DNA from 4 places in the Marinifilum sp. genome. Region 4 is predicted to be linked to each of the others. Evidence: riboswitches for the same ligand, from Rfam matches in the RefSeq annotation. Region 4 holds a riboswitch; each other region holds the start of a gene.
The links. Region 4 has a riboswitch for cobalamin ahead of nrdD (anaerobic ribonucleoside-triphosphate reductase). Riboswitches for the same ligand answer to the same signal wherever they lie in the genome.

Region 1: linked by a shared signal. The riboswitch ahead of ACO05S_RS06835 (TonB-dependent receptor) and the one ahead of nrdD (anaerobic ribonucleoside-triphosphate reductase) in region 4 are both predicted to bind cobalamin.
Region 2: linked by a shared signal. The riboswitch ahead of ACO05S_RS02030 (TonB-dependent receptor) and the one ahead of nrdD (anaerobic ribonucleoside-triphosphate reductase) in region 4 are both predicted to bind cobalamin.
Region 3: linked by a shared signal. The riboswitch ahead of ACO05S_RS02045 (ABC transporter substrate-binding protein) and the one ahead of nrdD (anaerobic ribonucleoside-triphosphate reductase) in region 4 are both predicted to bind cobalamin.

Annotation. Positions count from the first base shown of each region.
Region 1 covers NZ_OZ246019.1:1,726,461-1,730,725, reverse strand. The annotation lists gene ACO05S_RS06850 (hypothetical protein) at 232-396, shown strand; gene ACO05S_RS06845 (hypothetical protein) at 480-902, shown strand; gene ACO05S_RS06840 (hypothetical protein) at 1,072-1,572, shown strand; cobalamin riboswitch at 2,231-2,447, shown strand; gene ACO05S_RS06835 (TonB-dependent receptor) at 2,559-4,265, shown strand, end outside.
Region 2 covers NZ_OZ246019.1:518,272-522,536, reverse strand. The annotation lists gene ACO05S_RS02040 (iron chelate uptake ABC transporter family permease subunit) at 1-463, shown strand, start outside; gene ACO05S_RS02035 (ABC transporter ATP-binding protein) at 456-1,505, shown strand; cobalamin riboswitch at 1,639-1,846, shown strand; gene ACO05S_RS02030 (TonB-dependent receptor) at 1,941-3,809, shown strand; gene ACO05S_RS02025 (cadherin-like domain-containing protein) at 3,821-4,265, shown strand, end outside.
Region 3 covers NZ_OZ246019.1:522,818-527,082, reverse strand. The annotation lists gene ACO05S_RS02060 (hypothetical protein) at 1-306, opposite strand, end outside; gene ACO05S_RS02055 (T9SS C-terminal target domain-containing protein) at 512-1,111, opposite strand; gene ACO05S_RS02050 (hypothetical protein) at 1,475-2,488, shown strand; cobalamin riboswitch at 2,548-2,684, shown strand; gene ACO05S_RS02045 (ABC transporter substrate-binding protein) at 2,772-3,953, shown strand; gene ACO05S_RS02040 (iron chelate uptake ABC transporter family permease subunit) at 3,957-4,265, shown strand, end outside.
Region 4 covers NZ_OZ246019.1:4,227,037-4,231,301, reverse strand. The annotation lists gene nrdD (anaerobic ribonucleoside-triphosphate reductase) at 1-1,976, opposite strand, end outside; cobalamin riboswitch at 2,113-2,308, opposite strand; gene ACO05S_RS16405 (DEAD/DEAH box helicase) at 2,499-3,623, opposite strand; gene ACO05S_RS16400 (hypothetical protein) at 3,892-4,265, opposite strand, start outside.

The sequences.
Region 1 (4,265 bases), 2.3 Mb from region 4:
AGAGAAGAGTGCATTTAATACTCTTAGCTATCAGTAATTATTTCCCAACGTGAAAAATGCAACATAAGTCTTTTGTGGTGCACAATGTAATAATTTCTAATTAGAAAGAAGATGTATTTGTAATTAGATTTCTCATTGATTTGAAGTTGAAACTTATTTGCTATTAGGGTTTTGGATTTCTAGTTTTGTGTGTATTAAACCAAATTTATAACACATTAAAAACTAAAAGAATTGAAAACAAAATTAAAATCAGGTGATATTCTTAGTAAAGATGGATTAGCTAAAGTAAAAGGTGGTGATGGAGATGACAGAGATTATGTTATTGTTATTGATGATGGCCAGAGTATTAGGACATGTATATATAGTTATGCGCAATTATTATATTATGGATATTGATCAAATTAGGCACTATTCTAAACTCCTTATTTTTTATATTAAGATCATTAAAATATTACATATTAATCATTTAAATTATTAAAATGAAAAGAACATTATTATTACTTTTAATTGCTTTTGTAGCACTAACAACTACTGCTCAAGAAAAAAAAATAACTGTCAGTTATTATAATTCGAATGAATTTGGATTGGCCATATTTAGTAATAAAGGCATTTACCCTGAGTTAAGAATTGCAGCAGATAATGAACAAATCAAAGATGCTACATATTCATTTTTTTTAAGAAAAGAGTATATCCTTGATGAGTCTATGGGGGTTGATTTATCGTGTGGATTAGGTTTTTCTTATTCAGATTTGGATGAAGAATATATGCGACTTCCGGTTTATATTACTAAAAAGAAAGTGTTTAGTGGCAACCTAAAACTAATGGTTGGACTTGAGTTCAAAACTGAATTTGCTGATGAATTTAAAGTATTACCCAAAATAGGGGTAGGTATTAATTTTTAAATGATTTAATAAAATGTGAAAAACTAAATTTTACTTCATTGCAGCTATTGCTGTTTTTGCATTTGCATCATGTGATAACAACACAGATGTTGAGACTGTTGAAAATGAACATCACATCAACAAGATTAATGCGTCTGAGTTTATAACATTTGAAAATAATATAGATGTAATGATACCTTCTGGAAAGACTAAAGCTAATGCTAAGGTTGAAACAATGTGGGATGCTTATCAGGAAATCGTTGAATACTCTGTAGATTCAACAAAACAAACTGAATACCAAGAAGCTATAGAACAATATTCGGATATATTAAAGCCTATAGGTAATAACGAATATGAACTTATCATTAGTGACCCTGTAGTGGCTCAGAAATTTAATTCTAATGGGGTTTTAGCAGTTGATAATAATGTGTATCTTGCTGAAGAAGATAAGATTACAAAGTATGAACAAGAAGGAGAAACCTTAAGGATGGTTGCAGAGTTTGATAGATTTGCTGAGATTCCTGATGGAGGTGGAAGTGGTGGCTACACCCCAGTCGATTTTGTTATTACAAAAACGGGAGAATGGTTAAGTAATCCAATTGCAGTAAATGTAAGTAGCCACAGAAAGGTGAAAGTGCGATGGACAACACTAAAGATAGGGTACACTTATATGCAGCAAATAGATATGTAAATATGGATGGTGATAAGTCATTCACTATTACTAATCCAGTAGTGAAATTTTATAGAGGTTCTAGTGCATCAGGTACGGCATTTGTTTTTGATGACTTTAATTAGATCGAATTGTAAATAATTGTGATATATTTTGGTGTAAATTTTATTATCCAGTGAGGCTAGCCTCACTGGATTTCATATCATGTAATATGAAGTAGTTTTAAACTGTCAAGTTTTGAAATAGGTTGGAGGTGCGATTATATCGACTTAAGAGAGAATTGTCCTTAGAAATATTGGAAGCAAAAATGCTTAATACATTAATCGAAGTTTCTGAGCAAGAATTAGATTACCCTGTTAGAAACATATTTTTATACAAGCAATTGAAAAAATCAAAGAAAACACTAGGCGGAAATAGTGTTTTGTATGTATTGTGGACTCTCTCCTATCATTATTTCTTTACAGTGTAAATTAAGATAAGTAGATAGTTTCAGAGACACAAAATCGACACCATCAAGAAATCGGTCTTAAAAAACATTGAAAATAAGCGATATAAAGGGTAGGGTTCAAGTCCCGCCCCGGGTACTTAGGATGAAAGCCGTTTCAGAAATGAAAACGGCTTTTTTATTGCATTAAACTTTCCTGTTTCATAGCAGCCTTGTATGTAAAAAAATAATATCTACTTTTGCCAGCATAATGGTTCCAAATGCACCTTCTTGTGCATGAAGGATTAAAAGGGAATGCAGTGAAAATCTGCAACAGTTCCCGCTGCTGTAAGTCTGGTTCCTATTTTTGGAATCGTGGTTTTTATACTACAGCCACTGACAGGAAAATGCCTGTTGGGAAGGCTTAAAAACCAAGATAAGTCAGAAGACCTGCCATTATGTAATTAAACATTTTGCTTCCGGGACAGAAGTTTGTGTTTGGGACTTATTGTATACTGTTCTGAATATCTCTTGTCGTAAGTAGGATTGCAAAGTGAAGTTATTAATGTTTTAATATCTTACGATGCAAAAGATTTACTTTGTAGCAATCATGCTACTTGTTAGTGCAGGAATTGTTAATGCACAAAATGCAGTACTAAAAGGGGTGGTAACCCAAAAAGACAACCAGCAAGCTATGCCAGGTGCTAATGTGTATTTCTCTGGAACTACAAAGGGAACAGCGACCAATAACAAAGGCGAGTATAAAATTAAAAATCTTAAACCGGGCGATTACGATTTGGTTGTATCCTTTTCAGGATTTAGTCGCCAAAAGCACAAAATTACCATTAAAGAAGGGCTTAATGTACTAAACTTTGCAATGGAGGAATCTAAAAGTCAGTTGGGAGAAATTGTAGTTACAGGAACAGGTACGGCTCACCATCTAAAAACGGCACCAGTGCAAACTGAACTTATAAGTAAGAAAACCATTGCTAGTATTGGAGCTTCAGACTTTAATGATTTGATGATGAATGTGAGTCCTTCATTCGATTTTAATCCTGGAACTATGGGTTCATTTATGACGATTAACGGATTGGGAAATGATTTTATTCTTGTGCTTGTGGATGGCAAACGTATGTATGGAGATGTTGGTGGAAATAATGACTTAAACAGAATTAATCCTGATGATGTGGAGCGCATTGAAGTGGTAAAAGGTGCGTCCTCTTTGCTTTATGGATCGGATGCTATTGCGGGAGTTGTTAACATCATTACCGAAAAATCAAAGCAAAAGGTAAATGTTTCCAACACCAGCCGTATTCGCGAATATCGAACCTATCAACAAAGCAATACGGTTGATCTTAACCTGGGTAAGTTCTCATGGAATGGAAATTTTAATCACAAAAGAAGTGATGGATGGCAATTGAGTCCTTTTGAAATTGACGATGACGAATTGGTTGAAACAGAGGCAAAAGCTCAGAATAAATACAAGGATAAAACATTCAGCCAATGTTTAACTTTTAGGGCTACAGATAAACTAGAGGTTTATGCAGGGAACTCATATTATGAGAAGGATATGTATCGGCCACAATCTGTAGGAAAATATGGCTATCATTTTACAGACAAAACTTTCGAAGTTGGTGCAAAATATCTATTGAATAAGAGAGACTATTTGTCTGTTGATTACAACTATGACAGATTCCGTTATTATTACAGATACAATCAGGAGTATAAGGACTATATGCCTGGTGATAAATCTATCAATAATGATCAGCGAATGAACAATGTGCGTTTTAAATTCGTGAAAGAGATTTCTAAAAACAATAAATTAACAATAGGGGAAGACTATTTGGAAGAGAAAATGGTTTCGAACCGATTGAAGGAAGGCCGAGCGGAATCGCATACTATATCTGTATATGCTCAAGATGAAATGACATTTTTTGATAAGCTAAACATTGTTGCTGGTGCAAGAGTAGTTAAGCACAAAGAATTCGGAAGTGCCTTCACTCCAAAAGTATCCTTACTGTATAAGTTAGATCAGTTTAATTTTAGAGGAACTTATGGATATGGTTTTAAAGCTCCGACTTTAAGAGAATTGTATTACGCTTACGAAAAACGAGGGAATTTATTTTTGGGAAATACTGATTTGGATCCGCAAAAATCACAATTTTCTTCATTGGGAGTAGAATTTCACAATAGTTTCCTTACTGCTAGTATTACGGGTTACATAAATAATGTAGATGACTTGATTGCCTATGAAACAATTGATCTGGAGCCAGATGATGCGGATAATGGA
Region 2 (4,265 bases), 1.0 Mb from region 4:
GTTGGCCGGAGTAGGTTGGACAGAAATGAAAGTAATGGGGCCAATTGTGTTTGCAGGCTTAATTTTGGCTTTTTTTCTGATAAAACCAATGGATGCCTTACTACTAGGAGAGAATTATGCTCGCGGCGTGGGAATATCAGTAAGAAAGGTAAGAATAGCCGTAATTATAAGTACAGCGCTTATTGCTGGTACTTTAACTGCATTTACAGGTCCAATTGCTTTTATTGGAGTTGCGATTCCTCATATTGCACGCTCCATTTTTCGAACGGCAAGTCATAAAGTTTTAATGCCGGCAGTAGTTTTGATTGGAGCGGCCATCATGTTAATATGTGATATTTTTTCTCAATTACCAGGCAACCAGAGTACATTACCAATTAACTCGGTAACCGCACTATTTGGAGGACCAGTTGTAATTTGGGTCATTGTTAGAAGTAGAAATGTAAAAGCATCTTTTGGTGGATAGAATAGATATGAAAGAGGTGAATGAAAATCAAAATATTCTGGTAACAAAGGATTTATCCATTGGCTACAAACAGTCAAAGAAGGATGTGCTGTGTTTGCTTTCTGATATCAACCTTACCATACGCAGAGGAGAAATGGTTTGTTTACTTGGGCCAAACGGAGCTGGAAAATCAACCTTAATGCGAACAATTGCCGGTATACAAGCACCATTGGCAGGCAAAACTTTAGTAGAAGGAGTTCCAATTCGTGATCGAAATTTCAAAGAAATTGCACAGCTCTTAAGTATTGTGCTTACCGAGCGTATAAATGTTGGTAACTTAACTGTTTACCATGTGGTTTCCTTGGGAAGACATCCATACACTTCATGGATGGGCAAATTATCGGATGCAGATAACCAGAAAATAAAATGGGCTCTTGAACAAGTAGGATTGCTTCACTATGCCAATCATTTTATCAATCAATTGAGTGATGGTGAGCGGCAACGAGTAATGATTGCCAAGGCCCTGGCGCAGGACACACCATTAATTATGCTTGACGAACCTACTGCTCATCTCGACCTGCCTAACCGGGTAGAAATAATGCGTTTGCTTCATCGTCTTGCCAGAGAAACGAACAAAGCAATTTTACTATCGACCCATGAATTGGATTTGGCATTGCAAGCTGCCGACCTAATTTGGCTGATGGCAAGAAATATGCCTGTAAAAGTTGGTGCTCCCGAGGATTTGGTTTTAAATGGTAGTATCGAAGATACATTTCATAATGATTCTTTTAACTTCGACAGGAAAACAGGAAATTTTATCATGAACTACCAGAAAAAACAGATCATCCAGGTTTTAGGTAATGATGTGATGGGATTCTGGACACAACGTGCGCTCTCACGTGAAGGTTATCAGGTAACCTGCGAAAAAGTGGAAGCTTGTTGTGTAAACTTATTGGATGAAACCATGGAGTGGGAAGTGCATCAGGATGGAAGCATTCTTACTTGCAATAGCATTCAGAAATTACTAGAGCTCATAAAGTCGAATTTCGAAAAAAATGAATAAGTTTTTTTAAACCGAAGTGCTGATTGGTAATGGGTTTTTATTCTAAATTGTCCGCATTTTTAACTACATATGAAGCCTGAGAAATTGTGTAAGAAAACAATTAGGAATTGCGGATCGTAATTGTTTTTTTTCATACATTTGCAGCGCAATTGGTTCCCAGTACCCTTTAGCTTAAGGAGTGGGATGAAAAGGGAATCCGGTTAAAATCCGGAGCTGTTCCCGTAGCTGTAAGCTCGAAAATAAGCTTTTTTTACTGCAATACCACTGACAGGCAACTGCCTGTTGGGAAGGTTAAAAAAAGTCGAGCAAGCCAGAAGACCTGCCAGTTTGCATACAATTTTTCAAAACATTCGGAGAAGGTGTTTGGAAAGCGATAGGATTTTAGTATTTCAAACTGTTGTGATCCCAATATTTTCTTCTTTATCAATTTATAGGATGAAGTGGAATTTAGTTTTTTTGTTGATTTTTTGGGGTTTTGGTGTTCAGGCTCGAACAAATGTTATAGATACGGTACATGTTAATGCCATAGATATTGTTGCACCCAGATTAGATCATTTTTCATCAACCGAGAAAACGATTAAAGTTGACTCTATAGCTTTACAAAGCTATGATGGTAAAGATTTGGCGGGCTTATTACAGAAAGTGGCTTTGGTAAATGTCTCTTCAAATGGTTCTCTAGGTGGTCTGTCAACGATTACCATTCGAGGAAATTCTTCTACCCACACATCAGTAAATTGGAATGGTATTCCCGTTAATTCGCTTACTACAGGTTCGGCAGATTTATCTCTTATAGGAGCTGGTAGTTTTAATAACATCCGAGTGGTTTATGGGGCAAATGCTTCATTGTATGGAAGTGGTACATTAGGAGGTGCCATTGAACTTTCAAATACTCCAACATGGGAGGATCAATCGTCCATTGGCTTAATGAACGAAATAGGTAGCTTTTCGAATTACAGAACAAAACTTCATGGGAAATATTCAAACAAGTGGATATCCTATACTGCCCAGGCATTTTTTCAATATGGTGAAAATGATTTCTCTTATGTGGACAAATATGATTTTGGTTCGCCAACCGAGAGATTAAATAATAACCAAAATCGTGTTTACGGTACAATTCACGACCTGCATATTAAACTGAACAAGCACTATATTGATTTGGGAGCCTGGTATCAGGCCAAGAAAAAAAATATTGCCGGTACAATGGGAATTGGCGAACCCAAAAGCAATCAGCAGCAAAGAGATTCTTCACTAAAGATTTACTTGGGATGGAAAACCTTGCTTGGGAAGTTTAGAATGGAAGCCAAATCGGCTTATCTGTATGATTATTTAAAGTATACGAGCGGATTTTTATCTGAAATTTCATCCGAAAGGGTGTTGAACGATGCTAACATTCGTTACTACTTAACCCGAAAATTAAGTGTAGATGTAAATGCTAAGTATTCTTGGTTAAAAGGAAAGACGAATAATTACGAGAAAGAGGAAAATGAATCAAGGGTAACTGTTGCAGGAAAGTATTCGCCGGATTTTGGAACTTTCATTTTTACTTTTGGAAAAGAATGGAATACTGAGATTAATCCACCGGAAATGTATTCGTTTAGTTCTTTGTGGCATATTGTGCCTCACTTTTTAGATGTTAGGGCAAAGGCTAGTAATCATTTTCGAAGACCAACTTTTAACGAGAGATATTGGGTGCCGGGCGGAAATATCAATATCAAAGCAGAAGAAGGGTGGAATGCTGAGTTTGGATTGGCTTTGTTATCATTGGAAACAAAATACGGTCAATTGAATGCAGATTTAGGACTATATCAATCAAAGAACAAGAATGCAATCTCGTGGCAACCAACCGGATCGTACTGGAGTCCTTTAAATACCGGACAAATGATAAGCAGAGGCTTGGAACTGGAAATAAATCATATGCTAAGAATTGGGAATGACAGGCTTCGTACATCCATAAAATACGCTTATAATGATGCGTATAACAACGATAAAGCCAGTGGTAAATATAAACAAACATTGGCTTATCGACCACACCATATTACAAAGGTTTTGAGCGATTATATTTCCAAAAATTGGAATGCAGGAGTTATAGCTACCTTCCGGTCGCATACAAAAAATTGGCAAGAGCAGAAGGTTGATGGAAACTTTCTCCTTGATGTGAATGGAGGATATCGATTTAAAACCGACTTTGCAAAGTTTAAAATAACTGGAAGAATCGAGAATATTTTAGATAAATCTTATGAGCTGGTTAAGTATTACCCCATGCCAGGTCGAGCATTTTATTTAGGGGTGAATGTAATTTTCTAATACTATTAAAAATGAAAAAATTTTTAAAATTTAGTTTAGGCTTGTTAATTGCAAGTTCTTTATTTGTATCCTGTTCGGATGATGATAATGAAATGCCAAGCCTGTCGGTAAACAATGGTGTTGTTATTGAGAATGGTGCAACTGTTGCAATTACTGCATCAGAATTAAATGTAGTTGATACAGATACTGAAGATATTGATATTGTTTATACAGTAACTGTGGCAACCGAAAATGGTATTATTGCCAATGTAAATGATGTGACAACAGCTATTGATCAATTTACTCAAGCTGATGTGGCAGCATCAAAAATTGTATATGTACACAATGGAAGCCAAACTTTAACGGATGAATTTTCTTTCTCAGTTACTGATGGTGACAATGTATTAACTGGCATCTTTAATATTAGTATTGGAGAGAAACAAATAAGCTTCTTTTATGTGTTGAATGAAGGAAGCT
Region 3 (4,265 bases), 1.1 Mb from region 4:
TTTGTGATTGCAAGTACAAGATTCCTTGTCGCATTTAGAGTTGCAAGTTCCTTCTTTGCATTCACACTTGCCAGTATTTTTGTCTTTACAACATTCGCCTTTGTGCTCAGCACTGGCTTCGGCAGAACACTCTGTTTTTGCACCGTGAGTACATCCATTGGCACATCCTTTTTTAAGATCCGCAGTGGTTTCAGTTTTTTCTTTACAACAACAAGCTTTGTCCTCTGAATTAGCTGTTTTGGTTTTGTTTCCGCAAGAGCTTAATACGAAACCGCAGATAGCGATTACAAATAATAGTTTTTTCATTTTTCTGATCTATTTAAATTAAGGGAGCTTGAAGATATCTTTTATAGGTGTGATTTGCAAATCAAGCAGTATGATTAGATCGGCAGGAAGTAAATTTTCGATTCTGAAATAAATAAAAAAAGTGTATCTCTAGTTTTTAAGGGATACACTTATTAAAAATTTTTGATTTATAAGCATCATCTGGTCACTGGAACCACTTTGCTCACTATTTTCTGAAGGCATAGTTGTATTCTTTATTATTCGAGATTAAACGTACTTTATATTCTCCTTCAGGTAGAGCTGTAACATTAAACTTTTTTGAGAAAGTTGGAGCGGAAGTATATGACTGATCAAAAACTTCGTTACCAAATTCGTCTGTAATCGACAGGTTGAATTTTTTGTTTTCGAAAGAAAGGAAACTTACAAATAGATTGTTTTTTTCTGACCTAAATAAAGTTCTTTCATTTAGCGGATTGTTTTTTTCTACTTTTAGCTTACTTCCTTCTACACTAAACTCTTTTTCGATTCTTTTTTCTGCACCTGTTAATACGATTTTGTAAAGGCCATCTTCCAAATACGAGAAATCAAAAAGTTTTTGATCGGTTGTAGTACTTTTTACTTTTTTTGAGTAGTACAAGTTCCCATCATTGTCATAAATTCTCATCTTTAATTCAGTCTCTGTTGGATTGATGATGGATACAATAGATAAATCGGTATCCAAGTAGGTGTTAATTTTAATTTTACCAGTGGCAAAGCTTGAACTTGCGCCTAAGAATAGTATTACTCCTAATACGATTCCTTTTAGATTTACATTTTTTGTTCTCATTGTAATAAGATTTAATAATTAAATGTTAATAAAATCAGCTCTTGTTTTTTCTCTCATGCTGACATTGTAAATCTATGGATTATTAAGAGAAATAATCTAAATAAAATCTTCGAAAAGTAGAAAAATAACAAAAAAAAGAACTTCCAACGGTTGCGGAAAGCCCCGAAATTGTTTGCGTTACATTGGTTTAATAAAGAAATTTGTCATTAATAACATGTATTTTTCGTTTTTGGTATTTATGATAACGTTTACGGAGTTTGGCAAAAAGCGGCAAAACGTCATTTTTTTGCTTGATCTGATAAAGAACAGATAAAAATTGATTGAAAATACGGGTATGGAAATAGTCAATTAAAGCTATTTTTGATGCAAAATATAAATATGAGCTATCAAAACTTAATCGACTTTTCTGTTCATCCTTCCGATATAGAAAGATTTGATAATAGATGGGAGGGATTAAAAGAATACATTAACCAACGAAAGCTTGATGGAGTGGAGTTGTTAATAGGATATGATCACCCATCAGATGAAATTCCCCGAGAAATTGTAAAATCAATTCATTTGCCTTTTTGGCTCACATGGTTAGATGTTTGGCGAAAAGGAGAGAAAGCGGTAAAAAGTTATTTTCCTGAAGTAAAGCCTGAATACTTGAAATTCTATTGTGGAGGTAGAAATGCCGCAGAAATGGTACAAACGCAAAAAGAAATGTGGGAGTATGCTAGCTTATTTCATCCATCACATGCGGTTATTCATGCTGCTCATATTGAATTGGATCATACTTTTACTCGTGATTATACTTATAGAAACATTGAAGTTTGCTCCTGCTTAGCCGAAATGTTGAATAGAACGGCAAAAGAGTTTAAGCATGGTGAGCCTCCTGTTAGCATTGCAATTGAAAATTTGTGGTGGCCAGGTTTGGATCTGTTATTTCCTGCTGAGATAGATGATTTTGCAGCAAGGCTGGAGTTCAGTAATTGGAATATTCTACTTGATACAGGACATTTAATGAATACAAATCCTGCGCTGCGTTGCGAGGATGAGGCAATCGATTTTGTGTTGGATAGAATATCAAGATTGTCGAAAGGTGTGCAAGATAAAATTAAAAGTTTACACTTGAATTGTAGTTTGTCGGGAGAATATCAGTTACAACAAATACAAAATGGTTTTCCTGAGAATTGGGAAAAATTAACTCATCCCGAAAAATATTTGGCAGCTCGTAATCATGTTTTGCAAATCGATCAGCATTTGCCTTTTAAAACCGAACGGGTAAAAGATATTATTACAGAAATTCAACCTGAGATAGTGGTTCACGAACTTATCACAAAAAGTTTGGATGAATTCACAGAAAAATTAGAAGTACAGCAAAACAGTTTGAAGTAGATAAACAAAATCAAATTCTATAAGTGATGCTAAAACTTCATGAAGTTTCAAAATATTGCATAGCTTTGCAGCAATTGGGTTTCTAGCTATTTAGAATGAAAAGGGAATTTGGTGTGAATCCAAAGCTGTCCCCGCAGCCGTAATCCTTCCTTGAAAGAGGGTAAGTCGGAATACCTGCCCGGTTGATAACTTATTTCGTGACTTCGGGGAACTGAGTAACGAGAGTATGATTTTTGAGAATTGTATTTTCTGATTATCCTTCCCCACAATAACTTGTGGAAAAATGAACTTATTAAAAAAGATCGGCCTAAACTTGTTGCTCCTTACTGTTTTAGGTTTTGTTGCATGCCAATCGGGAGAGCAAAAAAAGCAAACTTCAAAGAATTCGAAACCCAGTGCTGTTGATACGTCCTTTTATCAGCAAACAAAACTGAAATACGCAAAAGGATTCGAAATCAAGATTCTTGAGAATAATTTAAAGGAGATAATTGTTTGGGATCCATGGAATCCTGGTAAGATTTTTCAGAAATATTATTTAAAAAACAGAGGAGAGGAGGTACCGAATATTCCTACAGACGGATTGTTGGTAGAAGTTCCCGTTAAAAGCATTGCAGCCTTATCAAGTACTCAAATTGGGATTTTAAAGTTTCTGAAAGTGGATGATAAAATTGTTGCCGTTTCTTTGCCTGATAGGATATATGATCAAGATCTCGATAAAAAATCGAAAGAAGGAAAAATTCAAGCTGTTGGTCATGCTGAGACTCTGAATTTTGAAAAGATTGTTGAACTTGATCCTGATTTGGTTATGGTTGCTGGATTTATGAAGATTACGGAAAAAGAAACCAAATTAATGCAAGCTGGATTGCCTGTTGCTTATAATATCGAATGGATGGAATCTTCCCCTTTGGCTCGTGCCGAATGGGCAAAGTTTATTGCTGCCTTTTTTAATAAGGAGGCCGAAGCCAATCAGTATTTCGAGAAAATTGATAAAAACTACAACGATTTAAAAGCTTTGGTTACGAATGCAGAAACTGGACCTAGCATATTGTCTGGCTATAATTTTAAAGGAACTTGGTATATGCCGGGTGGGCAATCGTACATGGCACAATTGTTACGCGATGGTAAAGCTGATTATTATTGGTTTTCTGACAGTAGCAGAGGTAGTATGCCTTTAAGTTTTGAGACAGTGTTTGACAAGCAACATGACGCAGATATATGGTTTGGGCCGGGACAATGTAGAACAATGGAAGACCTTTCTGGTTTGGATAAAAGATATAGCTTGTTTAAACCCTTTAAAACCAAACAAGTTTATTGCTATACCAAAAGGATGAAGGAGAGTGGGGCAAATGATTGGTATGAATCTGGAGTGATGCAACCTGACATTGTATTTAAGGATGTGATAAAGATTTTACATCCTGAATTGTTGCCTAATTACGAATTGCATTTTTTCCAAAAATTGAAGTAAGATATGATTTCGCAAAAAGGGAAACTTGTATCGATATTATTTGGCGCATTGTGCCTTCTTATCATTGGACTTTTACTTTTGGATTTGATTTTTGGTTCGGTGAATATTCCTTTCGAAAAAGTATTTGCCATTTTAGCAGGTGGAGATGTTAAAAATTCCTGGAACTACATTGTAATTAACTTTAGATTACCGAAAGCATTAACAGCGATTTTTGTTGGTGCCGGACTGTCGGTAACGGGTTTAATGATGCAAACCTTGTTTCGAAATCCATTAGCCGGACCTTTTGTATTGGGAATTAGCTCTGGTGCAAGT
Region 4 (4,265 bases):
CATTTAGGACATACATTTAAGTTGTGTTTATCGATATGCCCACATTCGTTACAAATAGTGTTGGGAATATTAAAGGTAAAATAGTTACAGCCTTCTTTAGATGCAACCCTAAGTAACTGGCGGTATTGAACTTCACTTAGATGCTCCTCTAAGTTCATGTGTAATGCAGATCCACCGGTTAAATGCTCAATATACTTTTTGCCATGAACCTTAAACTTGTCGATAATATTTAAGGATTCGTCTTCAACTGCATAAAAATAGCTGTTATAGCAATCGCGCGGCACAAAAAAACCATCTTCTCTATCCCACTTGGCATGCTTAACACCAACATTTTCAGCTGGAATCATTTCGCAATTGAACATTAAATCCTCAGAGCGATATTTCTTGTTGTAGGTTTCTATCAGCCCTAAAACTTCTTGCGTAAAGGCTACGTATTCAGGGTTATCGTTTATTTCGATGTTTAAAAACTCAGCAGCTTCGACCAGTCCGTTTACCCCAATAGTAAGATACTGACGACTAAGATTAATGTATCCTGCATCAAACAGCGGAAGCATCCCTTTACTTTGTAGTTCTTTTAGGTTTTCGTTGTAGCCAATTTGAACTTTATGCACCAAGTCCACTACCTCTTCTAAATAGTTGATGTACGGTATCTGTTCTCTTTTAGCTTGCTGAACGCATCGGTTAAGGTTAATGGTTAATACACTTTTGGAACCTGTTGATACACCTCCTGCACCTAAAGTATAACTAAAACCATTATCCTGAATTTCGTTGCGCAAACGACAACATGAACTTAAACTATCGGCATTGTCGCTCAGGTAAGTAAAGAATGAATGGCCTTCGGCATACATTTTTGCAGTGAAATCGCCATAGTCTTTATCTTTAATATCCCCGTCTTCCGACAATAATGCCATAGTCTCTACAGGAAATGTTAAAACGGTTTTTGTACGTTCCTTGTTAAACCATTGCATAAAGCGCTTTTGCAACCAGCTTAACGATTCCCATTGTGGTTTGCTGTCATCAGGAAACACAAACTCTCCAAACAAACTTTCGAAATAATATTTGTCGTAATAAGCAATATTCCAGAAGACTGCCTGAAAGTTTCGCGCACCCGTAGGTTGATTTAAAGAGTAAACTATTTGCTCGAAACAATCTGTTATTATTTTATCAATGCTGCGTTTTCTAAGTGATAAATCAACCACATCATTGCTACGCTTATAGTAATCGTCGCCGTATTCTTTGCTCACAAAATAATTCATGTACATCAAGAACTCAGGCGTTGCGCAAGCTCCGCTTAACATGCTCGATACGATGAAAACCATGTTTATAAAACCGCCGCAAAAGGATTTTAAATTGGTTGGAGCCGTTGAGTTACCTCCTATTTTTGAAGTGCCCTCCAACAACCAAGGATACATGGTAATACTTGCACAATAGGGAGCAAGGCTGGTTTCGTCGTTTTTATATAGCAAATGCTGGTTTAAGTAACTTAGATATTTGTTCGATAATTCTTTGCCAAATATATTATCGATGCGATCGGTTAGCAGACGACGATTTAAACGGATAAAATTTCCTTTTGGCAATTCGCCTATTAGTGTAGCAATGTTTTTGCTGTCAACATTTGCATTGGCATCAAATTTACTCCCTGTAGCAGCGTTTCCTGCACCACAATAATCAATTAAGAATTTAATGCGATCCCTCGTTTCCCTGTCTTCTGAATGCTTTTGACGATAAAGCATGTATGATTTGGCTACCGTATAAAAATTCTCTGCCATTAAAGATCGCTCCACCTGATTTTGGATGTCTTCTACACTTGCACCACTTCTTACAGTTACTCGATGTAAAATATTTGCCAAGTCTTCGTCGCTGGCATAGCTGCCTACAGATAGAAAAGCCTTTTTTACAGCATTTCGAATTTTATCAATAGAAAAAGGCACTTTTTTCCCATCTCTCTTAACTATTAAAGTCTCTGCACTACTCATAAGTTTATCATTTTTGAATGGTAATTACTTTTAATTTAAAACTAAAGGAGAGGGAGCGATACAGGAAGCGATTAATATGTTTTCTAAATAAAAACATAGCCAGACCTGAACCAGACTTCAATCCCCGAAAGTCTAATTTATATATATGATTCTGGCAGGTCTTCTGGCTTATCCGGTTTTTGATACCTTCCCATTCACTAATTGGCAAACAGTGGTTATAGATTTTCAAAAACACTAAATGTGGACTTACAGCTGCGGGTACAGCTCACGAATTACACGTGATTCCCTATTATTCCTTGCGGAACCTACAAATCAAAACAATGTTAAGAATTTAAATTTTATTGAGCAATTTCAGTTATTAACAAGAATTGACAACCCTCTGATTTTCTATGAGGTTTATCGGTTTATAACTTTTTTATTCTATAAAAATGAAACCCATCAGAAATAAATCACAATGGGTTTTATATCATATTGCGAACATGTCATAATGTAATCAGACATGCCATAGAATGTCCTTACGGTTTATTGCCTTTTCGAACGAATCTGGCTGAAGCCAATATTTAATGTTTTTTGGAAATAGCGTAAACTCTTCATCTCTTTATGATTTACCAAAGAAAGAGAAACACCTTCTTTGCCTGCACGAGCAGTTCGTCCGCTTCGATGCGTGTAATACTCCTCTTTATCAGGCAACTGGTAATGTACCACAAATGCCAATCCTTCAATATCGATACCACGAGCCGCCAAATCGGTTGCAACCAACACTCTCAACTTTTCGCTTTTGAAGGCACGCATTACTTTGTTGCGTTCAATTTGTTTCAGGTCACCATGAATGGCATCCACTTTTACCTTTTGCGACTGCAATTGTTGGTTTAATTGTCGTGCTGCTTCTTTGGTTTTGCAAAATACAACTCCACGAGCTTTGGTATCCGATTTAAGGAACTGCATTAGCACAGATAGCTTTTCGTGATCATCGCACAATACGAATTGGTGCTTTATATTTTTGTTCACTACATTTTTTCCGCTGATCTGAATTTTATGAGCTGATTTGGAGATGTGGTGCTTGATGATTTGCTTGATTCCATCGGGCATGGTAGCCGAAAACAACCATTTGTTCTCAACGCTCGAAAGGTAAGTAAGAATTTCATTCAATTGGTCTTTAAATCCCATACTTAGCATTTCATCCGCCTCGTCTAAAATAACAGTTTTCACAGAGGTTAAATCAACAGCTTTTTTCTTTACCAACTCGATTAAACGACCAGGCGTGGCTACAATGATCTGTGTTGGTCGACGCAAATTGGCAATCTGTTTTTCGATAGGCGCTCCACCATAAACACATTCTGTAAAAGTTTTCTCGCTATACTTTGTGAACTTGAACAACTGCTTTGCAATTTGCAAACCAAGTTCGCGTGTAGGGCAAAGAATCAATCCCTGAACTTTATCCAGTTTAGGATTAACCCGGTGCAACAATGGCACGCCATAAGCAGCAGTTTTACCGGTTCCGGTCTGTGCTTGACCAATTAAATCAGTATCAGCATTCAACAGAACCGAAATTACTTCTGTTTGTATTTGCGTAGGATGAATGATTCCCAACTCATTTAATCCCTGAACAATATTCTTGTTTACACCTAGTTCCTTAAAAGTATCCACGGCTATTAATTTTAATGTGGCTGCAAAAATAGTATAAACAATTTAAAATTATGAGTTGTAAATGGTGAATTATTTTTTCCCTTATCTCAAACTCCATGTCTGGTGGACTTAGAGCATATATTAATTTTTCGTGTGTTTGTTACAAAGATTTTTATACACCAAGTAAATTATATCACGTATTCTATCGAAAAGTAGAAAGTATCAAGACAACAACTAATTTTCTTGATACTTATAAACCTTAACAATCCCGGCTTTGATCGGGCTCAGCCTAGTCCAGATCTGTTTTTCTTTTATAGAACAATTTTCGTTCTTCCTCATCAACAATTCCCATTTCATGAAAAAGATTTAGTCTAAAAGGAAAGTTTTTACCAATAAAATACATACAAATTAACCAAGGAAAATACCAAAGCAATTCATGCGTAAAAGCAAATGCAATTAATGAAGTGCTTGCACCAGCACAAATCAACAACAATAGAACGAAATAGATCCGCCCAAATATTTTTAATTTTTCTTCCAGTTTGTCAAGAACTTTAATATAATTGGTTCTGCTTCGATACAGTATCCATCCTGCGGCGACTTCAATTAATATGATTGCTCCTCCCAATATGTTGAACCATGGCATATTTTCTTTATGAATTAAAA